Regions from separate parts of the Sporacetigenium mesophilum DSM 16796 genome, predicted to be linked through region 2. Evidence: riboswitches for the same ligand, from Rfam matches in the RefSeq annotation. Region 2 holds a riboswitch; the other holds the start of a gene.
What was found. Region 2 has a riboswitch for FMN ahead of ribD (bifunctional diaminohydroxyphosphoribosylaminopyrimidine deaminase/5-amino-6-(5-phosphoribosylamino)uracil reductase RibD). Riboswitches for the same ligand answer to the same signal wherever they lie in the genome.
Positions count from the first base shown of each region.

Region 1: another riboswitch for FMN. It lies ahead of BS62_RS09335 (ECF transporter S component); the one in region 2 lies ahead of ribD (bifunctional diaminohydroxyphosphoribosylaminopyrimidine deaminase/5-amino-6-(5-phosphoribosylamino)uracil reductase RibD).

Region 1 covers NZ_JCANUR010000010.1:31,881-39,651, reverse strand. Annotated here, with positions in the region: gene BS62_RS09365 (glucose-1-phosphate adenylyltransferase) at 1-531, opposite strand, end outside; gene glgB (1,4-alpha-glucan branching protein GlgB) at 538-2,430, opposite strand; gene tsaD (tRNA (adenosine(37)-N6)-threonylcarbamoyltransferase complex transferase subunit TsaD) at 2,596-3,609, opposite strand; gene rimI (ribosomal protein S18-alanine N-acetyltransferase) at 3,626-4,072, opposite strand; gene tsaB (tRNA (adenosine(37)-N6)-threonylcarbamoyltransferase complex dimerization subunit type 1 TsaB) at 4,062-4,781, opposite strand; gene tsaE (tRNA (adenosine(37)-N6)-threonylcarbamoyltransferase complex ATPase subunit type 1 TsaE) at 4,781-5,233, opposite strand; gene BS62_RS09335 (ECF transporter S component) at 5,333-5,947, opposite strand; FMN riboswitch at 6,094-6,210, opposite strand; gene BS62_RS09330 (amidohydrolase) at 6,269-7,435, opposite strand; gene BS62_RS09325 (Tex family protein) at 7,498-7,771, opposite strand, start outside.
Region 2 covers NZ_JCANUR010000001.1:370,282-378,052, forward strand. Annotated here, with positions in the region: gene BS62_RS01830 (DUF3892 domain-containing protein) at 11-244, shown strand; gene hutG (formimidoylglutamase) at 386-1,396, shown strand; gene BS62_RS01840 (ABC transporter ATP-binding protein) at 1,529-2,332, opposite strand; gene BS62_RS01845 (FecCD family ABC transporter permease) at 2,333-3,385, opposite strand; gene BS62_RS01850 (ABC transporter substrate-binding protein) at 3,409-4,356, opposite strand; cobalamin riboswitch at 4,488-4,663, opposite strand; gene nhaA (Na+/H+ antiporter NhaA) at 4,826-5,950, shown strand; FMN riboswitch at 6,032-6,145, shown strand; gene ribD (bifunctional diaminohydroxyphosphoribosylaminopyrimidine deaminase/5-amino-6-(5-phosphoribosylamino)uracil reductase RibD) at 6,370-7,467, shown strand; gene BS62_RS01865 (riboflavin synthase) at 7,471-7,771, shown strand, end outside.

The DNA.
Region 1 (7,771 bases), on a different contig from region 2:
AAACTCATATATTTTCCCATCAGATTCCGTATTCATTATCCCAAACCTAGATGCTTCTTCCCAGTCAACCTCTATTACTGCAATTGTAGCCTTTGCATTTTTCTCCTTATGATATTCTAGCATCTTGCTATAGTCCATCTTATATATATGGTCGCCTGATAAAACTAAAAGATATTCTGGATTATATCTATCAATAAAATGCATATTCTCATAGATAGCATGTGCTGTTCCTCTGTACCAACTTCCTTCTTTTTCCCTTGTATATGGCGATAATATGGATACCCCGCCATTTTGTCTATCTAAATCCCATGGGCTTCCTATTCCTATATGAGAATTTAGTATCAATGGTCTGTATTGAGTTAATACCCCTACTGTATCTACCCCTGAGTTTGAACAGTTACTCAATACAAAATCTATAATTCTGTATTTCCCTCCAAAAGGAACTGCTGGTTTTGCTAAATTCTTTGTAAAACTTCCTAGCCTTGATCCTTGACCCCCTGCCAATATCATAGCCATCATTTCTTTTTTTATCATATACTAAAATTCCCCCTCTACGTCATCTTTCATTTTATCTTCGTTTATATCTATTCCCTTTATAAATGTAACCCCCAATGGAGGTACTTTTATCGTTATTGAATAATCTTTGTTATGCCATTTTTGTTTTTGTGAATATAATTTAGATTCATTCATAATTTGTCCTGATCCCCAGTACTTCTCATGGTCACTGTTAAATACCTCTTGATATACTCCCATATAAGGAACCCCTATCCTATAGTCATAATAAACTACAGGAGTAAAGTTTATCACTGCTATTATAAAGTCTTTCTTATTTTTTCCTATTCTCATAATAGTAAATACACTTTGTTCATTATTATGAGGGTCTATAAAATCAAATCCACTATTGTTGTAATCTATTTCATATAAAGCTTTTTCATTTATATATAATTTATTTAGATCCTTAACGTAATCTTGAATTTTCTTATTTTCTTCTTGTAATAGTAGTTCCCAGTCTAAACTATATGCATATCTCCACTCTAAGTATTGTCCAAATTCACTACCCATAAATAGAAGCTTCTTTCCAGGATGAACAATCATATATGAATATAGGAGTCTGAGTCCTGCAAACTTTCTCCATTTATCTCCAGGCATTTTATCTATTAAAGATTTTTTGCCATGTACAACTTCATCATGTGAAAGTGGTAGCACAAAGTTTTCTGAAAAAGAATATGTAAATGAAAAAGTAATTAATTCATGATGATACTTTCTATATATGGGATCCATTTCAATATATCTCAATGTATCATTCATCCATCCCATATTCCATTTATAATTAAAACCCAATCCGCCTTTATATGTAGGTCCTGTAACCATCGGCCACGAAGTAGACTCTTCTGCTATGATAAGAGGGTTTTTAATATTTTTGAAAATAACTTCATTAAATCTTTTTAAAAAGTCTATAGCCTCTAAATTTTCTCTTCCTCCGTATTTATTTGGTTTCCAATGTCCTATGTCATAATCTAAATAAAGCATACTTGCAACAGCATCTACTCTTATTCCATCTATATGAAACTTTTCAAACCAAAATAAAGCATTTGATATTAGAAAATCTTGAACTTCTGGTTTTCCTAAGTCAAAGTGTGCTGTACCCCATCCTATATTCTCAGCTTTTGTAGGGTCTTCATATTCGTATTGAGAAGTTCCATCAAATTTATAAAGTCCATGGTCATCTTTACAAAAATGACTATAAGCAAAATCTAAAATTATTCCTATACCATTCGTATGACATATATCTATAAATTCCATGAAGCCCTTTGGGGTTCCATATCTACTTGTTACGCTATAATATCCTGTAGTTTGATAACCCCATGACTCGTCTAATGGATGCTCAGTTATTGGCAATATTTCTATATGGGTATAACCCATATCTTTTACATAATCTATCATTTCATGAAGTTCTTCAAATTTAAAAAATTCTCCATCCCATTTTCTTTTCCATGATCCTAAATGAACTTCATATATATTTATAGGTTTTTCATATATATTATCTTTTTCTCTACTCTTCATCCATTCAATATCATTCCATTTATAGCCCTCAATATCATATACTATAGAAGCGTTATTAGGCCTTTTTTCACTGAAAAATCCATATGGGTCAGATTTCATTCTTGATACTCCATCTTTCCCTATAACTTTATATTTATATGCAACACCTTCATTTATATTCCTAATAAATATATGCCAGTTGCCGGAATCTATCTTTTTCATTGGATGAGAGTTTTTATTCCAATTGTTAAATTCTCCAACTAAATATACTTCTTTTGCATTAGGCGCCCACACAGTAAAGCTTACCCCTTGTTTATCATCGTTATCCACTAAATGAGCCCCCATAAAATCATAAGATTTAAAATTGTTTATTTTATTTGTTTTCATAATTTATCCCCATCTTTTCTCTATGTTTATCCCGTGATACATAAAGGTATTATAATATATACCTTCTGTCGAAAAAAAATATAACGTGCGAAAATAATTAATAAATTTTTGTTGAAATTTAAATTTTAAAAAAATTCGCAAAAAAGCACCCATATTGAATGGGTGCTACTGACCTAATTTTAGGTTTGATATTGCGTTTAAACTCATATCATGAGTTTTTCCTTTTATATAGTTATAATATCCTGCACAACCTATCATAGCTGCATTATCGGTGCATAAATCTATAGGTGGATATTTTATAGCTATATTTTTATTACTTCCTAACTCTTGTAATTTTTCTCTCAATCCTGAGTTTGCTGCAACTCCTCCAGCTAAAACAACTTTATCATATCCTTTTTCTAGTGCTGCTTTTATAGCTTTATTAGCTAATACTTCAACAACAGCTTCCTGAAATGATGCAGCTACATCTTCTACTACTATTTCTTCATCTTTCATTTTTTTAGAGTTTATATAGTTCAGTACAGATGACTTTAATCCGCTAAAACTAAAATCATATCCATCATTTATATAAGCCCTTGGAAATTCTATTGCATTTTTATTTCCAATTTTAGATAGTTTATCTATTATAGGTCCGCCTGGATATCCTAAGTTCAAAGCTCTAGCTATTTTATCAAATGCCTCACCTGATGCATCATCTCTAGTTTTTCCTAATATTTCGTAGCTACCATAATCCTTAACTTCAACTAAATGGGTATGTCCTCCAGATACTATTAAACATATAAATGGTGGTTCTAACTTTTTATCTTCTATGTAATTAGCACTTATATGTCCTTCTATATGATTAACTCCTACTAAGGGTTTACCTAGAGTATAAGCTAAAGCTTTTGCAGTAGATAATCCAACTAGTAATGCTCCCACTAACCCTGGTCCATATGTCACAGCTATATGGTCTATATCATTAAAACATACATTAGCCTTATCTAAGGATTCTTGTACTACCATATCTATATTTTCTATATGTTTTCTAGAAGCAACTTCAGGAACTACTCCTCCAAACTTTTTATGTAATTCAATTTGAGTAGATACTATATTCGACAATATTTCTCTACCATTTTTTAAAACTGCTGCTGAGGTTTCATCGCAGCTAGTTTCTATAGCCAAAGTTATTATATCTTTCATAAATACACTTCCTTTTTTATAAATGTTTCCACATTATAAGAGCATCTTCTTTATTGTCACTGTAGTACTCTTTTCTAACACCAGCTAACTTAAAACCATACTTTTTGTATAAATTTTGAGCTACAATATTGGATACTCTAACTTCTAAAGTCATAGCTTTTATTTTATTTTCCCGACATTCATCTATAAGAGATTTTACTATTTTATCCCCTATTTTTTGACCTCTATATTCTGGGCTTACAGCTACATTAGTTATATGCGCTTCATCTATTACAAACCAAGCTCCAACATAACCAACTACCTTGTCCTCTATCTGTGCAACTAAATACTTTGCTAACTTATTTTGTATTTCTTTTTTAAATGATTCTTTGCTCCATGGGTCTGGAAAACAAGATTTTTCTACGTTATATACTCCATCAATATCTTCAAGTTTCATATCTCTTATAATTAAGTTATTGTTCATTTTGCTGCATCCTCTTCATTTTTTCATCGTATTGGACTTCTGCTTGAGATTTTCTTATATACATTGGATTTATAGTATAACAATTATGGACATCTATTTTGTTATTATATTTATTAATAGCTAGTTGACATAAGCTACTTGCTCTAGATATATTATTTGAACTAGGTGCTATATTTATATTTTTTGCATTTTCAATTTTTTCTTTATATAAACTTATAGCTTCTCCTAATAATATTACTTCTTCAGGTCCATTTTTTGCATTTTCTATTAACTCATCTATAGAAATTACATTTATATCATCTTTAGATATAAGTTCATTATTTTCCCATGAATAACTGTTAGTATATACTTGATTTCTTTGGGCATCAATTATAGGGCATATAGTGTATTTAGAAAAGCTCATATTAAATGCTAACGATTCTAATGAGTTCACTCCAACAATTGGTATGTTTCTAACATGGGCTATAGCCTTTGCCGTTGACATCCCTATTCTAAGTCCTGTAAACGACCCTGGACCAATGCAAACTCCTATTAAATCTATTTCTTCTATTTTCATATCGCTTAAATTAAACATTTCTTCTATCATTATCATAAGCTTTTGAGAATGAGTTTTCTTAGTATTTATAGTATATTCTGCTATTAATTTTTCATTTTCCATTATTGCAATACTAGCAGCTTGTGAAGATGTATCTATTCCTAGTACTTTCATTATTTTAACAGCTCCTTAACAATGTCTTCATATTTATATCCTTTTGGATTTAAAGTCATTTCTCGTCCATTTTCTTTGTATTTAATATCTATATATAAATACTCATCTGGAAGTATATCCTCAATTAAATTTGCCCATTCTATTATACAAACTCCATCTGAATTTATGTACTCATCAAACCCTATATCGTACATTTCATCACTACTTCCTATTCTATATACATCAAAGTGATATAGTGGAATTCTTCCTTCATATTCATTTACTATTGTAAATGTAGGACTTGTTATATAATCACCTATCTCTAATCCCTTAGCTATATTTTGCGTTAATGTAGTTTTTCCAGCACCTAAATCTCCTACTAAACATATAACACTTTTTTTGCTTAATAACTTTCCTAATTTATATCCTATATCTTTTGTTTCTTCTTCATTTTTTAAATATATTTTAAACATTTAACCATCTCCATTATAAAGATTAACTATACTATTATATTATAACCAATTACTATAATAAAGCTTTACAAAATAAAAAAAGCGCTTTGAGCGCTTTTTTTATCCTTTTCTTAATATATATTCTACTTTTTTATATACAAGTACTACTATTATAGACATTAAAATTCCTTTTATTATATTAAACGGTGTTACCATCCACATTATATAAGTAGCTAAATCTACTACTTTAGGATTTAATGCACTTCCCATGCCTATTATAGCTTCAAGTGGCATAAAGTTTGTATAGAATGGTATTAATATAAAGTAATTAGCTATTGCTCCTACTGCAGTCATAAATATAGTACCTACTATAAGACCTATTATAGAACTTTTTAAGCTTTTACCTTTTCTGTATATAACCGATGTCACTAATACAAATGAACCACCGATTAAAAAGTTAGCTAATTCTCCAACTCCACCTGTTGTAGAATTTGTTAAAGCTTGTAATATATTTTTTATAAGTTCAATTGTTATTCCAGCAACAGGCCCTAATGCCATACCACCTAATATAGCAGGAACATCAGATATATCTATCTTTAAAAAATCTGGAAAGATTGCTGGTATTGGAAATTGTATAAACATAAGAACATAACATATTGCTGATAGTACAGCCACCTTTACTAAAGTTGGTGTTGAAAAGAATCTAGTTTGATGTTGATTTGTTGTGCTTTGCATTGTCAATTCCTCCTAATTTAAATTTTATTAGAAAATAAAATAAGTCCGAAGATAAATCTTCGGACTTTTGTTTGCAATCAATATAAACACATAATTATAAACATTATAATTATTAATAAAACTATAATTATAACAATAACCATGTATTTAATCCTCTTTCATCCAGACTTTACTGTCGGCCTTGGAATTTAACCAAGTCAGCTACATAGTAGCTCGCGGGCTATACCGCCGGTCGGGAATTACACCCTGCCCCGAAGATTATCTTTATTTACTTTTCTTCTTCTATGATTATATTCTATACTGAATAAGACTATTCGTCAATTAAAATTTTTTATATACTATTTTTCCGTCTATTAATGTATATTCTACGTAGCTTTGAACATCTAAAGGTTCATTATTCCATATAACTATATCAGCATCTTTTCCTACTTCTATAGATCCAACTCTGTCTTCTATTCCTAAAACTTTTGCAGGATTTATAGTTATAGATTCTATAGCCTTTTCTTTTTTCATACCATGCTTTATAGCAATAGCAGCACATACAGACAAATAGTGAACAGGTATAACTGGATGATCTGTCATTAAACATACATCAAGTCCTGCGTTAGATAATATTCCTGCAGTATCAAATGTTAAATTTCTTAATTCTATTTTTGATCTTTCAGATAAGCTTGGACCTACTACAACAGGGTATCCTTCTTCAACTAATTCATCTACTATAAGATGCCCTTCAGTACAATGGTCTAACGATAATCTTAGATTAAATTCCTTTGCTATCCTTATAGCCGTAAACATATCATCGGCTCTATGAGCATGGACTTTAAACGGTATTTCTCTTTTTATAACAGGTAATAGTGATTCCATTTTTATATCGTATTCTGGTTCTTCACACTCTTCATCTTCATCTTCTTCAAATGCAACCATGTCTTCTAAATAAATCTCTGCTTTTTTAAGAGTTTCTCTTAAAAGTGCAGCTATGGCCATTCTAGTTTGAGGCATTTTTTCATCTCTTCCATATACACTTTTTGGATTTTCACCAAAAGCTATTTTGGAAGCAACAGGGTTTTTTATAATCATTTTATCTATTCTCTTGCCATGAGTTTTTATAGCTATACATTGCCCCCCCATAACATTGGCACTTCCAGGAGTAGTACATACAGATGTTATTCCTCCAGATACAGCTTCTTCAAAAGTTCTATCCATAGGATTTATCCCATCTATAGGATTTAAATGTGGCGTTATTGGGTCTGTTTCTTCGTTTCCATCTGCACCTTCAAATCCCATACCATCTTCCCATAAACCTAAGTGTGTGTGTGCATCTATAAATCCAGGGTATATATCTTTTCCTGTAGCATCTATAACTTCAGCATCTAGTGGGGCTACTATATCTTTTCCAATTTCAACTATTTTGCCATTTTCTATAAGAATATCTCCATGTATAATCCCATTGGTCACTGTATTAATAATCCCATTTTTAATAAATAACATTTCAACCCTCCTGATTTAACTATGAATACTAATATTATAACATATATACATAATGTATTATCTTATATAGACTTCATAGATAAAGCTACTCTTTGTTTATTTAAATCTACAGATATTACTTTAACATCTACGATATCTCCTATAGATACTATATCCATAGGATTTTTTACAAATTTATCACTCATTTCTGATTTATGAACTAATCCATCATTTTTAATTCCTATATCTATAAATGCACCAAAATCTACAACATTCCTAACTGTTCCTTTAAGTATCATACCATTCATTATATCTTCTATTTTTAATACATCACTTCTAAATACTGGCTTCATACCT
Region 2 (7,771 bases):
AGATGTTACCATGAATGATAAAACAAAGATAGTGAAAGTTAGAAAAAATAATCAAGGAGACATAACTGATGTTATGCTACAAGATGGAAATGTATATGCAATAGAGGATGCTATAATGATGGCCAAGGATCATCGTATAGAGGGTGTAAATGTAGGTAAGGCTAGAAATGGAAGAGAGTATTTAAGAAGCAATCCAAATGAAGACAAAAGCGATAATCTAGATAATATTCCAACATTTGAATAGTTATCCTAAAATACCACATTTACTCAATGTGGTATTTTTTTATTATTGAAAAATATATAAAATTAAACTACTATTAATGATAGATAATATTCATAAAAAATATACTAAGCATCTTAGCATAACATAAAACGGGAGGATACCATGTTTAGCTCAAACTATAAGATAACAGAAGATGAAGTTTGGAAAGGTAGAGTAGATAGTGAAAGTAATTTTGATGCATTTAGATGGCATCAATGGGTTAAAAATATCGACTTAAGAGAAAAGTTAATCCCATACGATGGTAAACTAGGCTTTGCATTTATAGGATTTTGCTGTGATGAAGGGGTTATGAGAAATCAAGGTAGAGTAGGAGCTGCTAATGGCCCTTTAAGTATTAGAAGGGAATTAGTTAATCTGCCTTGCTGGTTTTCAAAAGATGTTAAACTTTTTGATGCAGGAAATATATTCTGTGAAGATTGCACCTTAGAAGAAGCTCAAGAATTACTTTCAAAAGCTATAGAAAAGATTTTAAGTTTAAATCTTTTTCCAATTGTTTTAGGTGGGGGCCATGAAGTTGCCTTTGGACATTATAACGGATTATTAAATCATTTGTTAAAAACTAATGAAAAGCCTAATATAGGAATAATAAATTTTGATGCCCATTTTGATTTAAGACCATATCCAAATGGTGGAACATCAGGAACAATGTTTAGACAAATAGCAGATATATGCAAATATAAAGATATAGATTATTCTTATCTTTGCGTTGGAATACAAAAACGTGGGAATACAGTTGAGTTATTCAAAACAGCAGACAAGCTGGGAGTTAAATATATATGGGCAAAGGATATTGCAGATAGCGGACATTGGAATGTAATAGATAAAATAGATGATTTTATGAAATCAAAAGAGCATATTTATATGACAATATGTACTGATGTATTTTCATCAGCTTTTGCACCTGGTGTAAGTGCACCACAACCATTAGGCCTAGACCCAGAAAGAGTGCTAAAACTTATTAAATATATATTAAAATCTAATAAAACAATAAGTTTTGATATAGCAGAAGTATCACCGAGATTTGACCAAGACAATACTACTGCAAATTTAGCTTCGACGTTAATTTTTTCTGTAGTTAATACAATAGCTAAAATTCATAGTCTAGATATCTAATAAATAAAAAAGGTCCTAGATACAAATTGTATTCTAGGACCTTTTTTATTACAAGGAAATTATAATTTCCAACTGATAAACTTGAGCAACAAACCTGCTTTTCAGGCCGCTAAGACATGAGCGTAGCGATTTTTATAAGGATTTAAAACCTGATGAAACTGGAATTATATGAGGTTTTCCATTTAAGGGGTTTTTAATCATTATTACATCCATATTATATATTTTCTTAATATTAGTCTGTGATAAAACTACTTCAGGTTCACCAACTGAAGCTATTTTTCCTTTATCAACTAATATTAAACAATCGCTATATTGGGAAGCTATATTTAAATCGTGAAGTACAGTAATAACAGTTATATTACATTTTTTATTTAGAGATTTAATAGTATCCATTATTTCTATTTGATGGTGTATATCTAATTGTGATATAGGCTCATCTAAAAGTATAATATTACTTTCTTGAGCTAATGCCCTAGCAATAATAATTCTTTGTCTTTCTCCACCACTTAAATTTTTTATATTTTTATCTTTTAAATGCCAAGTATTAGTTAATTTCATTGATCTTTCAACAATTTCAATATCTTTTTTACTTTCATTTTCAAATCTTCTAAGATATGGAACTCTTCCCATTAATACAACATCTATAGCAGGAAAGTCAAAGTCAACACTAGTATCTTGGGGCACATAAGCAAGCTCTTTGGCAAGGTCTTTGTACTTATGTTTGACAATATCTTTGTCTTCAATATAAACAGTGTTTTTATTTGGTTCAAGTGTTCTTGAAATATTTTTTAAAAGCGTAGTTTTTCCTGAACCATTAGGTCCTAAAATACTATAAAACATACCTTTTTTTATATCTAATGAAATATCACTTAATATATTTTTATTATCTATACTATAATTTAAATTTTTTATTATAATTGAATTATTTTTTGCCATCTAAAACACCTTCTTTTTGTTTTTATAAAGAAGATAAATAAAATAAGGAGCTCCGAAAAGTGAAGTAATAGCACCTACTGGCATTTCAGTTGGAGACAATAATGTTCTTGCAAGGGTGTCTGAAATAATCATAAAACATCCACCTGCTAATGCTGAAAAAGGAATTAATACTCTATTATCAGAGCCTGTTAGTATTTTTACCGAATGAGGAATTATAAGACCTACAAATCCAATAACACCACTAACAGATACTGAAGAAGCTACTAATAAAGAAGATATAAGTAACATAATCTTTTTTAGTTTTTCAACATCAATTCCTAAGTTTTTGGCTGAGTCGTCTCCTAATAAAACGATATTTATATCTCTTGAAAAAAACATAACAAAAATAGATAGAGGTATTGTAATAAATAATAGAAAAATAACCTGAGACCAACTAGCAGCTGAAAGACTACCCATAGTCCAAAAAATTATTTTATCAATTTCATTTCTATTAAAGATCATTAATATTGATATTAAAGATGACAAGAAAAAACTAACAGCAACACCTGCTAAAAGTAAATTTATTGTAGATGCCTTATTCCCAACCCTTGCTATGTTATAAACTGAAACTGTTGTTATTATAGCTCCAATAAAAGCTGCTAAAGCTACACCGCTGATTCCTAAAAGCATTGTCTGAATGCCAAATACTATGGAAACAGCGGCACCAAGTGCAGAACCAGAGGATACACCTAGAACATATGGATCAGCCATTGGATTTTTAAATATCCCTTGGTATACAGCGCCAACCAATGAAAGATTTATACCAACAAGGGCTGCCAAAATTATCCTTGGTAATCTGATTTTTAATATAATAACACTAGAGGATAGTTTTATATCATCTATATTAACAAATTCATTAATAATAGGGATTTTAGAGGCAATAATTCTAAAAGAATCAGTAACTGAAACATCAGCAGAACCTAAAGTTATAGAAATTATAATTAAAAGCATTAAAATTCCTATACCTATAGCAAATAAACCTGTATAGTATTTTTTCTTGTCATTAAAATTCATTATAATTCCTTCTTTCAACTATTTTACTTAAATAATTCTGGGTGAATAACCTTTGCAAGTTCTTCAAGACCTTCAGCAAGTCTTGGTCCTTGTCTGTCTAGTTTACTATTATCTACTTCAAATACTTTTCCTTCTTTAACAGCTCTTAGATCTTTATATCCATTTGTTTGAACAAATTCTGATTTTAATTTTGCTGGGTTTATTGGACATATTATTATATCAGGGTCGTTTTCAACAACACTTTCAAGACTATATTTCCAACCAGTAACGTCTTTTGCAATATTTAAACCACCAGATTTATCAATAGCTGCTGATATAAAAGTTTCGCCTGTCGCAGTATAATCTCCATACTGACCATAACTTACAACATAATAAATTTTTGGATTAGTTTTTGCATCTTTAACCTTAGTTTCTACTTCGGCAATTTTGTCCTTCATTCCTTTAATTACTTTAGTTGCATCTTCATTTTTATCTATAATTTGACCAACCTTCTTTATTGAAGTATAGGCGCCATCAAAGTCTTCTTGTTCAATTATTACAATAACATTTATACCTAATTGTGCTATTTTATCTATAATTTCTCTTTTAGTAAGTGAAGATGCTAAAACAACATCTGGTTTTAATTCAACTATTTTTTCTATATTTGGCTCTGTAATATCCCCAATTGATTCAACATTTTTTACATCAGTAGGATAGTCACAATAATCAGTTCTACCAACCAATCTATCTAATGAATCAAGTGCTGCAACTGTTTCTGTCATATTTGGAGATAATGATACTATTCTTTCAGGTTTTTTGTCTAAGGTAACCTTTCTGTCATATGCATCTGTAAATTCTAGTGGATATGTAGTGTTTGTAGTATTTTCAGTTTTTTCAGTATTAGTAGTAGTACTAGTACAGCCTGTTAATAATGATGAAACCATAAAAATACTTAAAAATAATAGTGCGACTTTCTTTGAAAAACTTTTCATTTCAAATTCCCCCTAATAAAATATTTTTTCTTCCCCCGTATATTGTAAAAAGGCAATAAAAAAAAGACTTGCTCGAAGTCTTAATTTGAATGTACCTAAAAAGGCATGTACATCCATCTCTCCCTCCGAAAGATTTAGTAGTGTATTAGGCAGGTCTCCTGGCTAACGGGTCATCCTTAACTCTCCTTCCCGAAAAAATCAGTGGATAATGAGTTTCGTCACCGTATACAGTAGCGGGGGCTGCAGCGGATTCTAACCGCTTTCCCTTTTAATTCCTTAAAGGAACACCTAACACAATATATTATATTGTACACATTTATTTTAGCTCAGTGATATATTAGTGTCAATGGAATATGGAAATATTTTGAAAATAATAAACATATTTTATTTATATAGAATAGTCATAGTACATGTCTGCATAACATTATATATTAATATATATTTATTATTATTAAATGGGGGAAGTACTATGAGATGTTTGCCGGGAATATTATTAGTTGTATTTAGTTTAATAGCATTAATTGTAGCCAATAGTCCATTTGGATATATTCATAATTATTTTTTTAATGAGATAAAAATATTTAATGACTTTAATGTTCATATGATTGTTAATGATTTTTTAATGGCAATATTTTTTTTAGGAGCGTCTTTAGAAATAAAAAAAGAAGTATTATATGGTAACTTATCAAGTTTTAAAAAAGCATCATTTCCTATAATAGCTGCTATTGGAGGGGTATTAGTACCAGCAATAATATTTATTATATTTAACAATAATACCATTTATATTGAAGGGGTAGGAATACCCATAGCAACTGACATAGCATTTGCTATAGGTATATTTATGATGTTAGAAAATAGATTAAATCATAGATTGAAAATATTTTTATTATCATTAGCAGTTGTAGATGATTTGATATCAATAATGGTTATAGGTGTTTTGTATCCGTCTAACATAGATATTAAGTATGTTTTAATTGCAGCTTTAACAACAGTTATTATATATATTATGAATAAAGTATTTAAAATAAAAAAGACATATATATATATGATTTTAGGATTATTTCTTTGGTATTTTGTACATAAAAGTGGAATACATTCAACTATTAGTGGAGTATTGTTAGGATTAGTTATGCCACTTAATCGCAACTTGGAACATAATATATCAAACTTATCAAGCTTTTTTATATTGCCATTATTTGCTTTATCGAATACAGCAATAAAATTAAACACAAATATCAACTTTGTTGAAGGCAGTACTTTAATTCAAGGAATTATTTTTGGATTAGTTATAGGAAAACCATTAGGTATAATGTTATTTACTTACATAGCGACAAAACTTCATATAACACAAAAACCTAAAAATGCGAGTTGGCTATCAATATTCAACGTAGCTGTACTTGCAAGTATAGGATTTACAATGTCTATTTTTGTATCTGAAATAGCTTTTAGTAATTCAAGTGAAATTACGGATATTGCTAAAATATCAATATTAATTTCCTTAGTTATATCAATAGGTTTATCCTATATAATTACAATTGTTGTAGATTCACTAAAAAGATCGCTTAGACTGAGTTATATAACAAAAAGGTGGTAAATGAAAAATAAGTCGAATTTTATAAAAATATATAATTGACAGTATCATTTTGTGATGTTATTATAAATTTAACAAAAGTAAATAAATCTTCAGGGCGGGGTGAAATTCCCCACCGGCGGTAAAGCCCGCGAGCCGAAAGGTTGACTTGGTGAGATTCCAAGGCCGACAGTAAAGTCTGGATGGAAGAAGATTAAAATATATGTACGAATATTATTATTCCAAAGTTTGGGATAATAGTATTAGTTGTTGTCTATTTGTGCATAATAAGCCCTGAGAATTTATTCTCAGGGCTTATTTTAGTTATAAGGAAATGATAATTTCCAACATATAAACTTGAGCAACGGACCTGTTTTTTAGGTCGTTGGCGACATGAGCAAAGCGAATTTTTTGATTTAAGAAAATGAATTGGAGGGGTTATATTGGATGTTAAGTATATGAAAAGAGCTTTAGAATTAGCACAAAAAGGAACCGGATATACAAGCCCCAATCCATTAGTAGGAGCAGTAATAGTAAAAAATGGAAAAATAATTGGTGAAGGATATCATGAAATTTACGGTGGTAACCATGCTGAGATAAATGCATTTAAAAATGCAACAGAAGACGTTAAAGGAGCTACTATGTACGTTACCCTTGAACCTTGTTCGCATTATGGAAAAACACCTCCATGTGCAAATGCAATAGTAGAAAAGGGAATAAAAAAGGTAGTAATAGGTTTAAAGGATCCAAATCCATTAGTTTCAGGAAAAGGTATACAAATTCTAAAAAATAATGGAATAGAAGTAGTTAGTGGCGTGTTAGAGGAAGAAGGAAGAAAATTTAACGAGATATTTTTAAAATATATAACCACAAAACTTCCATTTTGTATTATGAAAACAGCTATGACATTAGATGGAAAAATTGCAGCACATACTGGAGACTCTAAATGGATAACAGGAGAGCTTTCAAGAAAATATGTACATAAATTAAGACATAGGGTGTCAGGTATTATGGTAGGGATAGGAACTATTCTAAAGGATGATCCATTTTTAAATACAAGATTAGAAGATGGAAAAGGGAAAGATCCAATAAGGATAATTATAGATAGTAAACTTAGGATACCACTACAATCAAATGTCTTAAATCTTAAATCAGATGCAAAAACAATTATAGCAACTACCCAAAATGCTAATTGTGACAAAATAAAAGCTTTAGAAGAAAAGGGAGCAGAAGTAATTGTTACCCCTTCTAGTGATAAAGTTGATTTAGTATTTTTAATGAAAGCTCTTGGAGAAAGAAAAATAGACAGTATTCTTTTAGAAGGTGGAAGCGAGTTGAATTATTCTGCACTTAATGAAGGAATTGTAGATAAGGTAAATTCTTTTATTGCACCTAAGATAATAGGAGGAAGTAATTCAAAAACTCCAGTAGGTGGAATAGGAAAATCATATATGAAAAATGCTATAAATCTTAAGAATATAAATATTCATGCCTTTGGTAATGACATAATGATAGAAGGCTATATAAGAAAGGAGGAATAAGGTGTGTTCACAGGGTTAGTAGAAGAAATAGGAAAAATTGAATCTATTATTAAATCTGAGAAGTCAGCGAAAATAATAATCAAAGCTAATAAAGTACTTAAAAATGTAATGTTAGGAGATAGTATAGCTACTAATGGTGTTTGCCTTACAGTAACTTCATTTGATAGTAACAAGTTTAGTGTAGATGTTATGGCAGAAACTATGAGGAGAAGTAATCTAAAAAGTATTTCTCCTGGAGATGAAGTTAACCTAGAAAGAGCTTTGAGATTAGGTGATAGACTAGGTGGACATATAGTAAGTGGCC